Regions from separate parts of the Priestia sp. JNUCC 25 genome, predicted to be linked through region 2. Evidence: predicted binding sites of a transcription regulator. Region 2 holds the regulator's gene; the other holds the start of a gene.

Region 1 (10,859 bases), 560 kb from region 2:
CGATGAACTACTCTTGCGCCAAAAAGGTGTTATCTTTATGTGAGCCTTGACTTGCAAATGATAAGAAAATAATAGATTTAGAGACATTCCCTAAAAATAATCACGATATTTTCAAAAAATTATAGAAAAATGAAAGCGATTACGTTAAAGTAAGAATTAAGTACTGCTTTATTTCAAAAAGAAGGTGAAAATTTGCTCTCACATTTCCAAACTCAAGAATATTCAACGTACGCATACAGGTTTTTAGAATCCCGCACAAATGAAGTTGCGCAGCTATGGTCGGTTGGATGGGATGAAGTTTTCTCTCCCCTTTATAACTGGAGCGGAAATCAGCGAAAAGACGTAGGGAAATATATTTTTCAATACACGGTTTCTGGGTACGGGATGATTGAAATAGATGGACAAGAATATAAAGTGGATGCTGGTAAAGCATTCATCGTCAATATACCTGGAAATTATCGCTATTACTTACCAAAGGAAAGTGAAAACTGGGAGTTTATTTTTCTTACATTATACGGAGATGAAGTACAAAAATGCTGGGATTATATTCAGTCAACCCACTCCCCTGTAATTAGGTTTCATCCTGAATCAGCACCTGTTCAGCTGCTTGCTCAAATATATAAGCGGGCAAGTGAAAAACATATAGCAGATCCATTTCATGCCTCAAGCTTATCTTACCGCTTTGTAATGGAGCTGTACCAATATATTAAAAGCATGGACAGTTTTACAGAAGATTGGCCTGAAAGTATCATTAGCTCTATTTTATTTGCCCGTAATCATTATCATGAAGAAATCGGTCCGGATGAAATGGCAGATGCAGCTCATTTATCTCGCTATCATTTTAGCCGGTTATTCAAACAAACAACTGGAATTACGCCGATTCAATATTTAACGAAGCTTCGCATTCAAAAAGCGGCCGAGCTATTGCATCAAACCAAGTATTCAATCGAAGAAATTGCTGAAAACGTCGGCTATGCAAATGCCAATTATTTAACAAAAGTATTTCGCAAAACAACCAATATGACACCCGGACAATATCGAAAAAGTGATGCATCCATTGATGAGCACTTTGCATTGCCAAAATAAAAACGACTTCCATAAAAGGAAGTCGTTTTTATTTTTTATCGGGAATTTCTACTACCACAGAACCTTTTTCGTAAATAAAAGTCAATTTTTTACCCGGGATAATCATATTTTCTAAAATATCTCGTGCAGCTTGAAGTGCAAACTCTGTCCGTTCTGCCTTTTCCTGCACTTCTTCATTTTCAGCTTGAAGATCATTTTTATCCAGCGCTCTTATTTTAGTTAATGCCTGATCTATAAAATCGTATGCTTCGTCATATATAAGCTCTATACGGTCCTTCATGTGCTCATTCATGCTCCTTTGCCCATTTTGTATTATCATAAATGAATTAGATATATTCTACAACCTAAAACTGAATAAGTTTTTACGCTTAGCTCTCATGTATTTTTCTTTTATTTCTTTTTATTTTTTTTAAAAAGAGAGCTGCTTTTAATAGCAAAAAAAGACCATTCAATTTATCATGAATGGCCTTTTTAGAAAACTTATACGCTGACAACAAACTCATCATCTTTTACATCAACTGTCACTTGACTATAATCTTCAATTTTCCCTGCAATTAATTCTCTGGCAATTTTTGTTTCAATATATTTTTGAATAAACCTTTTTAAAGGGCGAGCTCCGTATACCGGATCAAACCCGGAGGCTGCAATATAATTTTTTGCTTCTTCTGTTAACGTTAACGAAATATGACGATCGGATAAACGCTTTTCAAGCTGAAGCAATAGCTTATCAATAATCCCTTTTACTTCATGAACAGTTAGCGGTTTGAATAAAATCGTGTCGTCTACTCGATTTAAGAATTCTGGACGAAAATGCTGTCTTAATTGAGCCATCACTTGCTCTCTGGCTTTTTCAGTAATCTCGCCTTCACTTGTTAAACCGTCTAATAAAAATTGAGAACCGATATTCGACGTCATAATAATGACTGTATTTTTAAAATCAATGACTTTTCCTTTTGAATCTGTTGCTCTTCCATCATCTAGTATTTGAAGGAGCACATTAAATACTTCGGGATGGGCTTTTTCAATTTCATCCAACAAAACGACTGAATAAGGCTTGCGTCTCACCGCTTCCGTTAGCTGGCCGCCTTCTTCGTATCCTACATAGCCAGGAGGCGCTCCTATAAGCCTAGAGACCGCATGCTTTTCCATGTACTCAGACATATCAATACGAACCATTTGTTCTTCACTGTCAAATAAAGAATGTGCCAACGTTTTGGCTAGCTCCGTTTTTCCTACTCCGGTAGGTCCTAGGAAAATAAATGATCCAATCGGACGGTTCGGGTCTTTAATGCCTGCCCGTGCACGAATCACAGCATCCGTCACTAAGGATACGGCTTCGTCTTGTCCAATTACACGCTGCTGTAAAATTGACTCAAGCTTCAACAGCTTTTCTCTTTCCCCTTCAACTAGTTTTGATACTGGAATTCCCGTCCATCTTCCTACAATTTCAGCAATTTCTTCTTCTGTTACTTCTTCTCTTAACAAACGGTTTTCTTGTGCTTTTTCAGCAGCTGTTTCTTCCAGCTGTTTTAGTTCTTTTTCAAGAGCTGGAATGCGTCCGTGGCGAAGTTCAGCTGCTTTATTTAAATCATATTTCCCTTCAGCTTCTTCTAGGTCTCGCTTCGCTTTCTCAAGCTGCTCCCGGACATCTTGCACCGTCTGAATCGACTGCTTTTCTTTTTCCCACTGCAGCTTCATTGTATCTGCACGTTCTTTTAAATCAGAGACTTCTTTTCGAATTGCCTCTAACCTTGTGATGCTTGCTTGATCTGTTTCTTTACTTAATGCCGCTTCTTCAATTTCAAGCTGCATGACACGTCGTGTTACTTCATCTAATTCTGATGGCATCGAATCTATTTCTGTTCGAATGGTTGCGCATGCTTCATCAATTAAATCAATTGCTTTATCAGGTAAAAAGCGATCTGAGATATAACGATCAGACATAACCGCTGCTGAAACAATCGCTCGGTCGTGAATATTCACGCCGTGATGAATTTCAAATCGTTCTTTTAAACCACGCAAAATAGAGATTGTATCTTCTACTGAAGGTTCTTCAACCAGCACCTGTTGAAAGCGTCTTTCAAGCGCTGGATCTTTTTCAATATACTGACGGTACTCATCAAGAGTTGTAGCTCCTATACAGTGAAGTTCTCCTCTAGCAAGCATTGGTTTTAAAATATTCCCTGCATCCATCGCTCCATCCGTACGGCCTGCTCCAACGATTGTATGAAGCTCGTCAATGAATAAAAGAATTTGACCGTTGCTTTTCTTAACTTCTTGAAGAACAGCTTTTAAACGCTCTTCAAATTCTCCCCTGAATTTCGCTCCTGCTACTAAAGCTCCCATATCTAATGAAAAGATGGTTTTATCTTTTAATCCTTCAGGTACATCTCGGCGAACAATACGCTGTGCTAGACCTTCAACAATCGCTGTTTTACCAACGCCAGGTTCTCCGATCAAAACTGGATTGTTTTTTGTTTTTCGCGATAAAATGCGAATAACGCGGCGAATTTCTCCGTCTCGTCCAATGACTGGATCAATGTTCCCTGCTCGTACCTCTGCTACTAAGTCTCTTCCATATTTAGCTAACGCTTCATATGTGACTTCGGGATTTTGACTTGTAATTCGCTGATTTCCTCGAAGGCTGGTAAGCACATCTTGCAGAGCTTTTTTTGTTATACCGTGACTTGAAAATAACTTGCCATATTCACTAGAAGACGGTTCCTGTGCTAATGCTAAAAAGATGTGCTCAACTGAAACATAATCATCTTGCAAACGAGATGCTTCTTCTTGAGCTTTAACAAACAGCTGCTGAAGTTTATTCGTAATATAAACCTTCCCTGCTTCAGCACCACTTCCTGTAACGGCTGGTTTTTTCGCAAGCAATTGATTTACCTGCTGCTGAAAAGATTGATGATCTATATGTAAATGATCTAATATGCGAGGAGCAATACCATCTTGCTGATGAATGAGCGTATAAAGCAAATGAGCAATATCCACTTCCTGCTGATTTCGTTTAATAGCTTCGGACTGTGCTTCCATCACGCCTTCTTGCAATTTTTGGGTCATTTTATTTATATCCATTGAACATCCTCCTTCGATACATTTGACCTTTATTGACCTTTATTTCATTATACCCAGCAATAGGAAAACAAGTAAAGCCATTCAATTTAGAATGGCTTCTTTATTTTTTACTATTTAAGGCTTGCGCATGTACGTCCAGTGGCGATCATCGTTGGCCGTCTCTGGAAAACGCTCTCCTGCTTTTAATTTAACCTTTTGAGGATTATTTACGTTGCTTCCTGTTTCACCAATTTCAATATACACTCCGTTATTAGGAGCTTTTTGACCCGGTGTAAAATGACGATTTTGTCCCATTGTCCTGCCTCCTCATTCCTGAAATGAAATGTTCTCCTATACTATTCCCTTAAGATTTCTGTTTCATAATGGAGATGTTTTCATATTAGGAAGAGAAAAAGAGCAGACCTTTAGATCCGCTCTTTTATATTAATGAGTAAATTTAATAGCTTTTTCGATTTCAGTTTCTCCAGCTAGCATTTCAAACGTTTTTCCTATCGTAGCTTCTTCGTTTAGGCATTCTACAAGCACGGTTGCTACATCTGCTCGGGGAATCGTCTGAGATTTATCTTCAATATCATTATTGATATCAATTTTCCCAGTAGCTTGATCATTCGATAAAGTTCCTGGTCGTACAATTGTATACTGTAGATTAGACTGCTTTAGGTATTCATCCGCTATCGCTTTAGCACGCAGGTAAAGCTGTAAGCCTTCTGGTCCTTGCTCAGGTGCGTCTGTTCCCATTGAACTTAACATAACAAAGCGCTTTACACCTTGATTTTTTGCTTCATCAATGATATTTTTAGCACCGTTTTGATCTACAGCGATTGTCTTTTTGTCTCCGGTATGTCCTCCAGAACCTGCTGCAAATATGACAGCGTCCATACCTCTTAAAGCATCTGAAACATCTTGCTCCAAGTCAGCAAGCACAACGTTGGCACCTAGCTTCTTTAACGCGTCTGCTTGCTTTTCGTCGCGAATCATCGCATAAGCTTCGTGCTGCTTGCTGTTTGCAACTTTTTCTACCACTTGTTTTCCCGTTGTTCCGTTTGCTCCAACAACTAATACTTTCATCATAAATCACCTTTCGTTCTGTTTAGTATACAATGGGTGTTCCCTCAATTAATTCCCTTTAAACAAAAAACCCCTTCTGATATTCTCAGAAAGGGTTTTTCTCTTAAGCTAAAATGGCTTGTAGCAAAGCTTTTTGTACATGCATACGATTTCCAGCCTGCTGAAAGACAACAGAATTTGGTCCGTCAATAATGCTTGCTGTTACTTCTTCTTCCCGATGCGCAGGCAAACAGTGCAGAAATAAATAGTCTGACTTAGCATAGGCAGCTAGTTCTTCATTTACTTGATAAGGAGCAAATATTTTCAAGCGCTGCTGTGCTTCTTCTTCCTGTCCCATACTTGTCCATACGTCTGCATAAATAGCATCGGCATTTTTCACAGCCTCTACAGGATCTTTTGTAATCGTAACCTTCGCACCTGTTGTAGCAGCTATTTCGTTAACATAAGCTGTTACAAAGTCTTTTGGCTCATAACCATCAGGGCATCCAATTGAAATATCTATCCCCATTTTTGCACATGCAATCATTAACGAATGCGCTACATTATTTCCGTCTCCAACATAAGCTACTTTTAGCCCTTCAAATGATTTCTTGTGCTCGTAAATTGTTAATAAATCAGCTAGAGCCTGACAAGGATGATAATCATCTGTCAAACCATTAATAACGGGAATGGATGCGTAATCTGCAAGCTCTTCGATCTTGCTGTGTTCAAACGTACGAATCATTATAGCATCGATGAATTCAGATAGTACGCGTGCTGTATCAGCAATCGTTTCTCCGCGTCCAATCTGTAAATCTTGGCTGCTTAAAAAGAGGGCGTTTCCTCCAAGCTGCATCATTCCCGCTTCAAATGAAACTCTTGTTCTTGTTGAAGATTTTTCAAAAATGAGCCCCAGCGTTTTTCCTTTTAACGATGTTACGATTTCACCATTTTTATGCTTTTGTTTCAGCTCAATGGCGTTTTCCAAAAGTGACATAATATCGTCTGATGATAAATCTTTAAGCGTAAGCAAATCTTTTCCTTTTAAATTGGTATTTACCGATACTGTACTCATGATACTGTCACTTCCTTTTTAGTTTTTTGAAACCATTCTTGTAGTGATGAAACCTGATATTCATCGACTTGGAACGATTGGAAAAATAGCGATGCCGTTTCTGCCTCCGTCATGACCATCAAACCGTGTTTTAATGCTGACATACGGCTTTCTTTATCTTCAGGCTGTAAGCTTACGTATAATAAAGCTTCTTTCGTTTTCACCCATTCACTAACTTCTTTATCTTTAACAAGAGTTAAGCCCGCGCTTTGCACAAGTGCTTCAAGACCTTGCGCTTCTCCGTTGATATATACTTCCGCAGCACCGTTTTTACTTAACACATACTGATGGAATACTTTTTTTGCTGCTTCTTCAATCGTTGAAGAAATCGCAATTCCTTCACCAGTTGACTTCATTTCCGGTCCAACAAGTGGATCAACTCCTGATAATTTACTTGTCGAAAACACTGGAAACTTGATAGTTGTGTAAGCCGGATCTGGCAATAAACCTAGCTTTTCACTAATTTCCGACAATGATTTCCCAAGCAATATTTGAGTTGATAGCGAAACAAGCGGCGTGTTGCATACTTTGCTTACTACAGGCACTGTACGGCTGGCACGCGGATTAACTTCCAGCATGTAGACTTCATCGTTGTAAATAACATATTGGATATTCATAATCCCTTTATATTGAAGTTTGTTTACAATTTTTTGAGCGTAGCTCACCATTTTTTCTTTATGTGCTGCTTCTACTGTTTTGGCTGGTAAAAGCGCATAGCTGTCTCCTGAATGAACCCCGGCTTTTTCAATATGTTCAACGATTGTCGGAATCAACACATCTTTTCCGTCTGCTACCACATCAACTTCTGCTTCTTTTCCAGGGAAGTAAGCATCAATAAGCATTGGGAAATGAGACGCTTTAATAGCCGGTAAACAAGCCTGAAGCTCTGTTTCGTTTTGAATTGTCAGCATCCCTTTTCCGCCAATTACGTAAGAAGGACGAATAAGTAATGGGAATCCCATATCTTTTGCTTTTTGGACAAGCTCTTGCTCATCTTTCGCCATTTCACCTGGGATATGAGGGATATCACACTCATCTAAAAGCTTGTAAAACAAGTCACGATCTTCAAGTGCATCAATGACATCATTTGTAATCCCTAGTAAATTGACGCCAGCTTCTTCTAGCCCTTTAACAAGCGAAATAGCTGTTTGACCTCCGTATTGAACAATTACATCCTTCACATTTTCAGCATCAAGAACATTTAATACGTCTTCTACTGTTACAGGTTCAAAATATAAGCGATCTGCTACTTCAAAATCCGTACTTACCGTTTCTGGATTATTGTTAATTAAAATCGTTTCGTATCCTTCTTTTTCAAGAGCTAGCACACCATGTACAGAGCTGTAGTCGAACTCTACTCCTTGCCCGATACGAATTGGTCCAGAACCGATAATCGCAACTTTTTTATTCGTTGATGGTTCAATTTCGCTCTCCCCGTAATAACTGGAATAGAAATAAGCCGTTGAAGATTCAAACTCCGCTGCACATGTATCCACCATTTTATAACTCGGCGTAATATGTAGTGCTTTACGCTTCGCTCTTACGTCAAGCTCAGGCACATTCCATACGTTTGCTAGATACGCATCTGTAAATCCATGCTCTTTCACTTGCTTGAAGTGTTCAGCTGTAATCGAATCAAAACGCACTTCCTTTAAAGAGGCTTCCATTTTAATCAGCTGTGCAAAGTGTGTTAAATAGAAATAATCAATTTGCGTTACTTCATGGATATACTCAGGCGTTGTGCCACGGCGTAAAAGCTCTAAGATAACAAAAATACGTTCATCGCTTTGTTCGCTAAGCTTGCTTTTTAATTCATCCGTTGAAAGTTCTTGCAGTTCTTCTACTTCTAATCCTTGTAAGTCAATTTCTAAAGAAGACAATGCTTTTTGGAAGCTACGTGTAAAGTTACGGTCAATAGCCATTACTTCTCCAGTTGCTTTCATTTGCGTACCAAGCGTTCTTTCAGCGTAGAAAAACTTGTCAAACGGCCATCTTGGAAATTTGACTACTACGTAGTCAAGAGCAGGTTCAAAGCTTGCATACGTGTCTCCTGTGACAGGATTTAATAACTCATGAAGCGTGTAGCCTACCGATAGCTTTGCAGCAATTTTGGCAATCGGATAGCCCGTTGCTTTTGATGCAAGAGCAGACGAACGGCTCACACGCGGATTTACTTCAATTAGATAATACTGCTTGCTTTTTGGATCAAGCGCAAACTGGATGTTGCAGCCCCCAATAATGCCAAGCGATGAAATAATTTTAACTGAAGCAGAGCGAAGCATTTGATATTCCACGTCTGTTAACGTTTGAGAAGGAGCAACGACTACCGAATCTCCAGTATGGACGCCTACGGGATCGATGTTTTCCATATTACAAATTGTGATGCACGTATTGTTCACGTCACGCATAACCTCGTACTCAACCTCTTTAAATCCAGCGATGCTTTTTTCAATTAAGCATTGAGTAATAGCACTTTCACGCAAACCTGACGCTGAAAGCTTTTCAAGCTCTTCCATAGAATGAGCAATTCCTCCGCCCGTTCCGCCTAACGTATAAGCAGGACGTACAATAACAGGAAAACCAATTTTCTCGGCAAAAGCTAACGCTTCTTCTACTTTTGTGACAACTTCACTTTCCGGCACCGGTTCATTCAGTTCATTCATCAATGCACGGAACTCTTCACGGCTTTCACCTTTTTTGATTGATTCAATCGGTGTTCCTAAAAGTTTCACATCGTATTTCGGCAAAATGTTTTGTTCATGAAGCTCAAGGGCTAAGTTTAAACCCGTCTGTCCGCCTAATGTGGCTAACAAACCATCCGGCTTTTCTTTTGCAATAATTTTCTCCACGCAGTCTACTGTTAATGGTTCAAAATAGATTCGATCTGCTACGTGAGTGTCCGTCATAATTGTAGCTGGATTATTATTGATTAAGATAACTTCATAATCTTCTTCTTTTAATGACAAGCATGCCTGAGTTCCTGAATAATCAAATTCTGCTGCTTGCCCGATTACGATTGGTCCTGATCCGATTACTAAAATCTTTTTTAACGTTTGGTCTTTAGGCATATACTTTTCCGCTCCCTACTTGCTGTACTTTCGTCATAAATTCATCAAAGATATACGTGCTGTCACTTGGTCCAGGATGTGCTTCTGGATGGTATTGAACCGACATAACAGGAAGGTCTTTATGCATTAAACCTTCAACCGATCCGTCATTCACATTTTTAAATCGAACGTTTAATGGCGTAGACGTAATCGTCTGTTCGTCTACGACATAGCTATGGTTTTGAGACGTCATACACACTTTGTTATTCGTTAAATCAATTACAGGCTGATTAGCTCCTCGGTGACCGAACGCCAGCTTTTTGGTTTGTGCCCCAAAAGCAAGCCCAATTAACTGATGTCCAAAGCAAATTCCCAAAGTTGGATAAGATGAAATAATTTCTTTTAATTCATCCAGCTGACTGCTCACTTGAGTTGGATCTCCAGGTCCGTTTGATAAGACAATGCCATCCGGCTGCAGTTCTTTTACTTTTGAAGAACTTGTAGAATAAGGAACAACTGTTACTTTGCACTCTCGATTTAACAGCTCTTGTAAAATTGATTTTTTATAGCCAAAGTCCATTAATACAACGTGTTTTTCACCGTTTCCGTAAGTAACAGGCTCTTTTGTTGATACTTCTTTTACTACATATCCATCGCATTCAGCAGTAAATGCTGGCGGCTCAGCAGATGTCGAAAAGGCAGATTGCATCGTACCTTCTTTTCGAATTCGTTTTACGACCGCTCTCGTATCCACATGTGTAATAAGCGGAATGTTCCATTTCTTTAAATATTGTTTAAAGCTGTACATCGCTTCGTAATGGAACCCTTCATCTGAACATTCGTATACGACAACGCCTGCTACATGAGGCTTTTTGCTTTCATAATCTTTTTCATTGATACCATAGTTCCCAATCAAAGGGTACGTAAAGACGATAATTTGATCTTTGTAAGATGGATCAGTCACAACTTCTTGATAACCAGTCATTCCAGTAAAGAAAACAATTTCTCCTTCTGCCTGGTGCGTTGCTGTATGTTCAATGTGTCCGGCGAACGAATCGCCGTTTGCTAAGTGTAAATATCCGTTCATTGTGCATCCCTCTTCGAATAATTATTTATAAAACAGAATTTTTATACAAACATATTCAAAAAAATTTGTATTATGAAGTAATTTTTGTTTGGCTAAACGCTTCTTCAATGATATGAATCGCTTGGTCCAACTCTTCTTTTGTTACAGTTAAAGGCGGCAGCAATCGTACTACGTGCGGTCCTGCTCCCAGTGCTAGCAATCCTTTTTCACGCATAGCTGCAAGCAATGCTGACTGATGTTCTCCGCATTCAATTCCAATCATAAAACCTTTTCCACGAACATCGGTTACAAATGAATAATCTGCTATGCTATTTTTCAAAGCATTGGTAAAATAAAGGCTTTTTTCTGTAACCTCTGCCAAAAATGCTTCATTAAAAATAATGTTTAAGGTTGC
Region 2 (10,859 bases):
ACACCAGTGGCGAAGGCGGCTTTTTGGTCTGTAACTGACGCTGAGGCGCGAAAGCGTGGGGAGCAAACAGGATTAGATACCCTGGTAGTCCACGCCGTAAACGATGAGTGCTAAGTGTTAGAGGGTTTCCGCCCTTTAGTGCTGCAGCTAACGCATTAAGCACTCCGCCTGGGGAGTACGGTCGCAAGACTGAAACTCAAAGGAATTGACGGGGGCCCGCACAAGCGGTGGAGCATGTGGTTTAATTCGAAGCAACGCGAAGAACCTTACCAGGTCTTGACATCCTCTGACAACTCTAGAGATAGAGCGTTCCCCTTCGGGGGACAGAGTGACAGGTGGTGCATGGTTGTCGTCAGCTCGTGTCGTGAGATGTTGGGTTAAGTCCCGCAACGAGCGCAACCCTTGATCTTAGTTGCCAGCATTAAGTTGGGCACTCTAAGGTGACTGCCGGTGACAAACCGGAGGAAGGTGGGGATGACGTCAAATCATCATGCCCCTTATGACCTGGGCTACACACGTGCTACAATGGATGGTACAAAGGGCTGCAAGACCGCGAGGTCAAGCCAATCCCATAAAACCATTCTCAGTTCGGATTGTAGGCTGCAACTCGCCTACATGAAGCTGGAATCGCTAGTAATCGCGGATCAGCATGCCGCGGTGAATACGTTCCCGGGCCTTGTACACACCGCCCGTCACACCACGAGAGTTTGTAACACCCGAAGTCGGTGGAGTAACCGTAAGGAGCTAGCCGCCTAAGGTGGGACAGATGATTGGGGTGAAGTCGTAACAAGGTAGCCGTATCGGAAGGTGCGGCTGGATCACCTCCTTTCTAAGGATTTTTAAATGACGTACGTTTTGATACTTTGTTCAGTTTTGAGAGTTCAATCTCTCAATTATAGAAAGCACACTACTTTCTTCTTATCTAATAAGAAGAATTTTGGTTGCGATTGTTCTTTGAAAACTAGATAACAGTAATTGCTGAGGAAAAGTGAAACTTTTCTTTAATCAAATCAATAAATAACACAACATTATGTTGTACCATTTATTCGCTAATGGTTAAGTTAGAAAGGGCGCACGGTGAATGCCTTGGCACTAGGAGCCGATGAAGGACGGGACTAACACCGATATGCTTCGGGGAGCTGTAAGTGAGCTTTGATCCGGAGATTTCCGAATGGGGAAACCCACTGTTCGTAATGGAACAGTATCTTTATCTGAATACATAGGATATTGAAGGCAGACCCGGGGAACTGAAACATCTAAGTACCCGGAGGAAGAGAAAGCAAATGCGATTTCCTGAGTAGCGGCGAGCGAAACGGAATTAGCCCAAACCAAGAGGCTTGCCTCTTGGGGTTGTAGGACACTCTATACGGAGTTACAAAGGAACGAAGTAAATGAAGCGACCTGGAAAGGTCCGTCGAAGAAGGTAACAACCCTGTAGTTGAAACTTCGTTCCCTCTTGAGTGGATCCTGAGTACGGCGGAACACGTGAAATTCCGTCGGAAGCTGGGAGGACCATCTCCCAAGGCTAAATACTACCTAGTGACCGATAGTGAACCAGTACCGTGAGGGAAAGGTGAAAAGCACCCCGGAAGGGGAGTGAAAGAGATCCTGAAACCGTGTGCCTACAAGTAGTCAGAGCCCGTTAACGGGTGATGGCGTGCCTTTTGTAGAATGAACCGGCGAGTTACGATCCCATGCAAGGTTAAGCTGATAAGGCGGAGCCGTAGCGAAAGCGAGTCTGAATAGGGCGTTTAGTATGTGGTTGTAGACCCGAAACCAGGTGATCTACCCATGTCCAGGGTGAAGTTCAGGTAACACTGAATGGAGGCCCGAACCCACGCACGTTGAAAAGTGCGGGGATGAGGTGTGGGTAGCGGAGAAATTCCAATCGAACCTGGAGATAGCTGGTTCTCTCCGAAATAGCTTTAGGGCTAGCCTCATGTTGTGAGAGTCTTGGAGGTAGAGCACTGATTGGACTAGGGGCCCCCAACGGGTTACCGAATTCAGTCAAACTCCGAATGCCAAAGACTTATCCATGGGAGTCAGACTGCGAGTGATAAGATCCGTAGTCAAAAGGGAAACAGCCCAGACCACCAGCTAAGGTCCCCAAGTATACGTTAAGTGGAAAAGGATGTGGAGTTGCTTAGACAACCAGGATGTTGGCTTAGAAGCAGCCACCATTTAAAGAGTGCGTAATAGCTCACTGGTCGAGTGACTCTGCGCCGAAAATGTACCGGGGCTAAACGTATCACCGAAGCTGTGGATTGACATCTTAGATGTCAGTGGTAGGAGAGCGTTCTAAGTGCTGTGAAGTCAGACCGTAAGGACTGGTGGAGCGCTTAGAAGTGAGAATGCCGGTATGAGTAGCGAAAGACAAGTGAGAATCTTGTCCACCGAATGCCTAAGGTTTCCTGAGGAAGGCTCGTCCGCTCAGGGTTAGTCGGGACCTAAGCCGAGGCTGAAAAGCGTAGGCGATGGCCAACAGGTTGATATTCCTGTACCACCTCCCCGCCGTTTGAGTAATGGGGGGACGCAGTAGGATAGGGTAAGCGCGCTGCTGGATATGCGCGTTCAAGCAGTTAGGCTGATGAGTAGGCAAATCCGCTCATCATAAAGGCTGAGCTGTGATGACGAGGGAATTATAGTACCGAAGTTCCTGATTCCACACTGCCAAGAAAAGCCTCTAGCGAGGCGGGAGGTGCCCGTACCGCAAACCGACACAGGTAGGCGAGGAGAGAATCCTAAGGTGATCGAGAGAACTCTCGTTAAGGAACTCGGCAAAATGACCCCGTAACTTCGGGAGAAGGGGTGCTCTGGTAGGGTGTATAGCCCGAGAGAGCCGCAGTGAATAGGCCCAGGCGACTGTTTAGCAAAAACACAGGTCTCTGCGAAGCCGCAAGGCGAAGTATAGGGGCTGACGCCTGCCCGGTGCTGGAAGGTTAAGAGGAGGGGTTATCCTTTGGGAGAAGCTCTGAATCGAAGCCCCAGTAAACGGCGGCCGTAACTATAACGGTCCTAAGGTAGCGAAATTCCTTGTCGGGTAAGTTCCGACCCGCACGAAAGGCGTAACGATCTGGGCACTGTCTCAACGAGAGACTCGGTGAAATTATAGTACCTGTGAAGATGCAGGTTACCCGCGACAGGACGGAAAGACCCCGTGGAGCTTTACTGTAGCCTGATATTGAATTTTGGTACAGCTTGTACAGGATAGGTAGGAGCCTGAGAAGCCGGAGCGCTAGCTTCGGTGGAGGCGTCGGTGGGATACTACCCTGGCTGTATTGAAATTCTAACCCGCGGCCCTGATCGGGCCGGGAGACAGTGTCAGGTGGGCAGTTTGACTGGGGCGGTCGCCTCCTAAAATGTAACGGAGGCGCCCAAAGGTTCCCTCAGAATGGTTGGAAATCATTCGTAGAGTGTAAAGGCACAAGGGAGCTTGACTGCGAGACCTACAAGTCGAGCAGGGACGAAAGTCGGGCTTAGTGATCCGGTGGTTCCGCATGGAAGGGCCATCGCTCAACGGATAAAAGCTACCCCGGGGATAACAGGCTTATCTCCCCCAAGAGTCCACATCGACGGGGAGGTTTGGCACCTCGATGTCGGCTCATCGCATCCTGGGGCTGTAGTCGGTCCCAAGGGTTGGGCTGTTCGCCCATTAAAGCGGTACGCGAGCTGGGTTCAGAACGTCGTGAGACAGTTCGGTCCCTATCCGTCGTGGGCGTAGGAAATTTGAGAGGAGCTGTCCTTAGTACGAGAGGACCGGGATGGACACACCGCTGGTGTACCAGTTGTCTTGCCAAAGGCATCGCTGGGTAGCTATGTGTGGACGGGATAAGTGCTGAAAGCATCTAAGCATGAAGCCCCCCTCAAGATGAGATTTCCCATAGCGCAAGCTAGTAAGATCCCTGAAAGATGATCAGGTTGATAGGTCAGAGGTGGAAGCGTGGCGACATGTGTAGCTGACTGATACTAATCGATCGAGGACTTAACCAAAACTTTAAAAGCGTAAGCTTTACTCAGCAAACTGTTATCTAGTTTTGAGAGAGCAATCTCTTGTCTGGTGGCGATAGCGAAGAGGTCACACCCGTTCCCATACCGAACACGGAAGTTAAGCTCTTTAGCGCCAATGGTAGTTGGGACTTTGTCCCTGTGAGAGTAGGACGTTGCCAGGCACCTGAAAAAGGACTAGCTATTTTAGCTAGTCCTTTTTTGTTTACAATTTATTTGTTTTATGAAAAAGTATAGTAAGAACAATAAAATTCACGATTTGCAGGTTTTGAAATAAATTTTAGTGGCAACGATAAAAGTAAAGAATAAACTTTAATAGTACATAGTTGAAAATTTTTTCGTTTCCTTTTATATTTAAATTAAGGTCAAATATAGTCAAAGTCAGAAGGAGGGGGCAGCGTGCCAAATATCTCTGACATTATCGAACAGTATTTAAAACAAGTACTTGAATTAAGTGAAAGAGAAATTGTTGAAATAAGGCGCAGTGAGATTGCTGATAAATTTCAATGCGTTCCGTCGCAAATTAATTACGTTATCAATACCCGTTTTACAGTTGAGAGAGGTTATCTTGTAGAAAGTAAGCGAGGCGGCGGCGGCTTTATTCGTATTGCAAAAGTAAAAATGCATGATGCAGCGGATTTGTTTCAGCAAGTAATTGAGATGATTCAAAATGAAATTTCACAAGTAAGTGCTGAAAACGTCATTATTAGGTTAGTTGAAGAAAAAGTCATCACAGAACGAGAAGCAAAAATCATGTTGAGTGTTATCAATCGTTCAGTTATTAATATTGAACTTCCTTATCGTGATGAGCTAAGGGCTAATCTTTTAAAAGCAATGCTTAATTCATTACGCTACCGATAAACTCATGATCTATTTTATTTAGAACAGGGAGTGATGACAGGATGATTTGTCAGCAATGTGAAACGAGACCTGCAACTCTTCACTTCACAAAAATTATTAATGGTGAAAAGACGGAGATGCATGTATGTGAACAATGCGCTTCAGAAAATGGAGATACATTTTCTTTTTCAAATCAGCAAGGTTTTTCAATCAATAACTTACTAGCTGGCCTACTTAACCTAGATCCAGCAGTAACTGAAAATTATAAGCAACAAAGTCAGGAGGTTCTTTCTTGTCCTACTTGTGGTATGACATATCAAAAATTTGCTAAAATCGGCAGGTTTGGATGTGCAGATTGCTACAAAACATTTGAGCGACCTCTTATTCCTTTCTTGAAGAGGCTGCATGGAGGTAATTATCTGCATCATGGAAAAATACCAGCAAGAATTGCAAGTAATCTTCATTTAAAAAAGGAATTACAGGCATTAAGATTGAACTTAAAAGAGTATATCGAAAAAGAGGAGTTTGAGAAAGCAGCCGAACTCCGAGATCACATTCGATTACTAGAAAAGAAGATGAACGAATCGAGAGAGGAGGAAGCGTAATTCATGTCCCAGGATTTGTTCTTTTCCCAGCCTGTTAGCTCTTGGATGCGTCAAGAAGCTTCGAATTCAGATATTGTTCTAAGCAGTCGAATCAGGCTGGCTCGAAATTTAACTCATTATCTTTTTCCAACTCTCTTTTCTAAAGAACAAGCAGTTGAAGTGGTTCGAGTATTCGAGCAAGTTTTTCAAAAAAGTGAGAACACCAATCAGTGGAATTTGCATTTACTAAAGATGAACGAATTACAGCCTCTTCAAAAGCAAGTGTTGGTTGAAAAGCATCTTATCAGTCCTAACTTGGCTGAAGGAGATAACAACGGAGCTTGTTTTTTATCAGAAAAAGAAGATTTGAGTATTATGGTTAATGAAGAAGATCATTTACGCATACAATGTTTATTTCCAGGCCTTCAATTATCTGAAGCTTTAAGCACAGCGAATAAAGTAGATAATTGGATTGAGAAATACGTAGATTATGCGTTTGATGAAAATAGAGGGTATTTAACCAGCTGTCCCACAAATGTGGGTACTGGGCTACGTGCATCTGTGATGATGCATCTGCCGGCTTTAGTGATGACCCGTCAAATTCATCGTATTATTCCCGCTATTAACCAGCTCGGCTTAGTGGTGAGAGGAATTTATGGAGAAGGTAGCGAAGCTTTAGGGAATATCTTTCAAATTTCTAATCAGATAACCTTAGGGAAATCTGAAGAAGATATTGTGGCAGATTTAAATAGTGTCGTACAGCAGTTAATTACACAAGAGCACTCTGCACGAGACGCGCTGTTTAAAACATCTCATGTAGAGTTAGAAGATCGAGTGTATCGTTCATATGGAGTATTGGCCAATAGCCGTATTATTGAGTCAAAAGAAGCTTCACAATGTTTATCAGATGTTCGATTAGGAATCGATTTAGGGTATATAAAAGGACTGAGTCAAAATATATTGAATGAACTTATCATTATGACGCAGCCAGGCTTTTTACAGAAGTATTCGGGAGGTCCCCTAAAGCCTCAAGAACGTGACATTAAAAGAGCCACCTTAATTCGAGAACGTCTCACTATAAATAAAAACACAAATTAAACGTGGAGGGTGACGATTATATGATGTTTGGTAGATTTACAGAGCGCGCACAAAAAGTATTAGCTTTAGCACAGGAAGAAGCACTACGCCTAGGTCACAACAACATTGGAACAGAGCATATTTTATTAGGTATCGTTCGTGAAGGTGAAGGAATTGCAGCAAAAGCTCTTTCTGCTCTAGGCCTAAGCACTGAAAAAATTCAAAAAGAAGTGGAAGCATTAATTGGCAGAGGCCAAGAATTAACGCAGACCATTCATTATACACCTCGAGCGAAAAAAGTCATTGAACTTTCAATGGACGAAGCCCGAAAGCTTGGTCATTCTTATGTAGGAACAGAACATATCTTACTAGGCTTAATTCGTGAAGGTGAAGGCGTTGCAGCACGCGTTTTAAATAATTTAGGTGTCAGCCTAAATAAAGCTCGTCAGCAAGTGCTTCATTTATTAGGTAGCAATGAAGCTGCTTCAAGCCATCAAGGCGGAGGCTCTTCAAATGCCAATACACCTACGCTAGACAGCTTAGCACGCGATTTAACAGTTGTAGCGCGCGAAGGAAGCTTAGACCCTGTTATCGGACGTGGGAAAGAAATTCAGCGTGTTATTGAAGTGTTAAGCCGACGTACAAAAAACAATCCTGTATTAATTGGGGAGCCAGGTGTCGGTAAAACGGCAATCGCTGAAGGTTTGGCTCAGCAAATCGTCAACAATGAAGTTCCAGAAATTTTACGTGACAAACGCGTTATGACTTTGGATATGGGAACGGTCGTTGCTGGTACAAAATACCGCGGAGAATTTGAAGATCGCCTGAAGAAAGTAATGGATGAAATTCGTCAAGCAGGTAATATCATTCTCTTTATCGATGAGTTACACACATTAATTGGCGCTGGTGGCGCAGAAGGAGCTATCGATGCTTCTAATATTTTAAAACCTTCTCTTGCTCGTGGAGAACTTCAGTGTATCGGTGCCACCACTTTAGATGAATACAGAAAGTACATTGAAAAAGATGCAGCGTTAGAGCGTCGCTTCCAGCCAATTCAAGTGGATGAACCAACGTTGGAAGAGTCTATTCAAATCTTAAAAGGGCTTCGTGACCGTTATGAAGCGCATCACCGAGTATCTATTTCTGATGAGGCAATCGAGCAAGCGGTGAAACTATCAGATCGCTACATTTCCGATCGTTTCTTACCGGATAAAGCAATCGATTTAATTGATGAAGCTGGTTCAAAAGTGCGTTTACGTTCATTTACAACGCCGCCAAATTTAAAGGAATTAGAGCAAAAATTAGAATCAGTACGCAATGAAAAAGATGCGTCTGTTCAAAGTCAAGAATTTGAAAAAGCAGCATCTTTACGCGATACAGAGCAACGCCTACGCGAAGAATTAGAAGACACAAAGAAAATTTGGAAAGAGCAGCAAGGTAAAGAAAACTCAGCTGTAACCGTAGAAGATATTGCGATGGTGGTATCTAGCTGGACGGGTGTACCGGTCTCTAAACTGGCACAGGAAGAGACAGAAAGACTGCTGAACATGGAAGAGATTCTTCACTCTCGTGTAATTGGGCAAGAAGAAGCGGTAAAAGCAGTTGCAAAAGCTGTGCGCCGTGCTAGAGCAGGCTTGAAAGATCCAAAACGTCCAATTGGTTCATTCATTTTCTTAGGACCAACAGGGGTTGGTAAAACAGAGCTTGCACGTGCATTAGCGGAGTCAATCTTCGGCGATGAAGATGCAATGATTCGTATCGATATGTCTGAGTACATGGAGAAACATTCTACTTCACGCTTAGTAGGTTCACCTCCAGGGTATGTTGGATACGAAGAAGGCGGTCAGTTAACGGAAAAAGTAAGAAGAAAACCTTACTCAGTTGTTCTTTTAGACGAAATTGAAAAAGCGCATCCGGATGTATTTAACATTTTATTACAAGTGTTAGAAGATGGACGCTTAACAGATTCAAAAGGCCGTACAGTTGATTTCCGTAATACGATTTTAATTATGACATCAAACGTAGGTGCTGATACATTAAAACGAAGCAAGCACTTAGGGTTCACAGTAGAAGCAGAAGGGCAAGACTACAAAGATATGAAAGGAAAAGTAATGGCGGAAATGAAGCGCGCGTTCCGTCCGGAGTTCCTAAACCGTATCGATGAAATTATCGTCTTCCATTCATTAGAGAAACCTCACTTAGCTGAAATCGTTAAATTAATGGCGGATCAGTTAACAAAACGCTTAAAAGAGCAAGAAATTGATCTTGAATTAACAAAAGAGGCAATTGATAAAATTGCAGAGGAAGGTTTTGATCCAGAATACGGTGCTCGTCCACTTCGTAGAGCAATTCAAAAACATATTGAAGACCGTTTATCTGAAGAGCTGCTAAAAGGGGTTGTTCAAAAAGGTCAGAAAGTGACGCTAGATGTAGACAAAGGAGAATTTGTTGTTAAATCCTCCGCTCCAAGCAGCATCAGCTAAATTTACTCAAACCAAGACGAGGCATACGAAAAAACACGTATGCCTCCCTTTTTATTTTAGCTTAGGAAATAGTGTACAATAGAGATAGAAATCGATTGAATGAACGGAGAGATTGATAACATAATGGCGAAACGAAAAACAAAATTTGCATGTCAGCATTGCGGATATGAATCAGCAAAATGGATGGGGAAATGTCCCGGATGCGGAAGCTGGAATTCTATGGTAGAAGAAATGGAAGAAACGAAATCATCACGCCGAGGAGCTTTTTCCGGAGCTACTGCTTCTAAAGTTCAAAAACCTCAGTCAATTACAGCGATTGAATCTACAACAGAACCACGAATTTTTACACCTTCTGCAGAGTTAAATCGTGTATTAGGAGGAGGCATTGTGAGAGGGTCACTCGTTTTAATAGGGGGAGATCCGGGTATCGGAAAGTCTACTTTACTTTTGCAAACCTCTGCGCAGTTAGCAATGAAACAAAATAAAGTACTATATATTTCGGGAGAGGAATCAACCAAACAAACGAAGTTAAGAGCGGACAGGCTAGGTGTAAAAGCTGAAGAGCTTTATGTTCACGCAGAAACAAACTTAGAATTAATACTAGAGGCCATCTCAAGCATGCAGCCTGATTTTGTGGTGATTGATTCAATTCAAACCATTTACCATGCTGATGTGACATCAGCGCCAGGAAGCGTCTCACAGGTGCGAGAGTGTACGGCTGAACTAATGCGTGTTGCTAAAACGAATGGAATTGCCATCTTTATTGTGGGTCATGTAACGAAAGAAGGGGCCATTGCAGGTCCAAGACTTCTTGAACATATGGTGGATACGGTTCTTTATTTTGAAGGAGAGCGCCATCATACGTATCGTATATTAAGAGCGGTTAAGAACCGGTTTGGATCTACAAATGAAATGGGCATTTTTGAAATGAAAGAAAGTGGGCTAGAAGAAGTATTGAATCCATCTGAAATCTTTCTAGAAGAACGATCTCAGGGAGCAGCAGGATCGGTTGTTGTCGCTTCAATGGAAGGGACAAGACCCGTATTAGTAGAGCTGCAGGCGCTAATCAGTCCAACGAGCTTTGGAAACCCTAGAAGAATGGCGACGGGAGTAGATCATAATCGCGTTTCGCTTATCATGGCTGTCTTAGAAAAGCGTGTAGGAATGCTGCTGCAGAATCAAGATGCTTATTTAAAAGTAGCAGGTGGAGTGAAATTAGATGAACCAGCAATCGATTTAGCTGTAGCCGTTAGCATTGCTTCAAGCTTCAGAGATGCTGCTTCTAGCGCTACAGATGTTATTGTAGGAGAGGTAGGATTAACAGGTGAAGTACGCCGAGTGTCTAGAATTGAACAGCGCGTTCAAGAAGCGGTAAAATTAGGGTTCCAACGAATTATTATCCCGGAGAAAAATTTAGGAGGATGGAAAGTCCCAGATGGTATTGATGTGATTGGGGTATCAACAGTAGCGGAGGCTCTGCAATATACATTAGGAGGATAAGCAGTGGAAGGAGAAAAAACAACAGTTAGTCAAAAACAAATATCAGAAATTCTGCAGTTTGTAGCACCAGGAACCCCTATTCGTGACGGTATCGATAACGTCTTGCGGGCAAAGACGGGCGGCTTAATTGTTATGGGCTACAATGAACAAGTCAAAAAGATGGTAGATGGAGGATTTTCGATTAATTGTGCATTTACACCTGCGCATTTATACGAGTTAGCCAAAATGGATGGAGCGCTTATTTTAAACGACAGCGGAAGCAAGATATTATTTGCTAATGCTCAGCTCATGCCAGATCCCTCTACTCCTTCTTCACAGACAGGAATGCGTCACCGTACAGCAGAGCGCGTAGCTAAGCAGTCAGGTGTAT

Evidence for each region. The regulator CtsR, encoded in region 2, represses protease genes until heat stress. The targets are predictions, from matches to a motif close to ATGGTCAATAAAGGTCAAACA.
Region 1: clpB (ATP-dependent chaperone ClpB) is a predicted target of CtsR. The motif match lies at 4,190-4,210, and genes of this name have one in related genera.

What each region holds. Positions count from the first base shown of each region.
Region 1 is NZ_CM132211.1:648,497-659,355, reverse strand. Features, by position in the region: gene JNUCC25_RS03505 (helix-turn-helix domain-containing protein) at 193-1,086, shown strand; gene JNUCC25_RS03500 (hypothetical protein) at 1,115-1,366, opposite strand; gene clpB (ATP-dependent chaperone ClpB) at 1,567-4,170, opposite strand; gene JNUCC25_RS03490 (YjzC family protein) at 4,285-4,464, opposite strand; gene JNUCC25_RS03485 (SDR family oxidoreductase) at 4,594-5,238, opposite strand; gene argF (ornithine carbamoyltransferase) at 5,342-6,292, opposite strand; gene JNUCC25_RS03475 (carbamoyl phosphate synthase large subunit) at 6,289-9,399, opposite strand; gene JNUCC25_RS03470 (carbamoyl phosphate synthase small subunit) at 9,392-10,465, opposite strand; gene JNUCC25_RS03465 (acetylornithine transaminase) at 10,536-10,859, opposite strand, start outside.
Region 2 is NZ_CM132211.1:92,266-103,124, forward strand. Features, by position in the region: rRNA gene JNUCC25_RS00510 (16S ribosomal RNA) at 1-829, shown strand, start outside; rRNA gene JNUCC25_RS00515 (23S ribosomal RNA) at 1,055-3,990, shown strand; rRNA gene rrf (5S ribosomal RNA) at 4,054-4,169, shown strand; gene JNUCC25_RS00525 (CtsR family transcriptional regulator) at 4,405-4,866, shown strand; gene JNUCC25_RS00530 (UvrB/UvrC motif-containing protein) at 4,908-5,450, shown strand; gene JNUCC25_RS00535 (protein arginine kinase) at 5,454-6,527, shown strand; gene clpC (ATP-dependent protease ATP-binding subunit ClpC) at 6,548-8,989, shown strand; gene radA (DNA repair protein RadA) at 9,113-10,489, shown strand; gene disA (DNA integrity scanning diadenylate cyclase DisA) at 10,493-10,859, shown strand, end outside.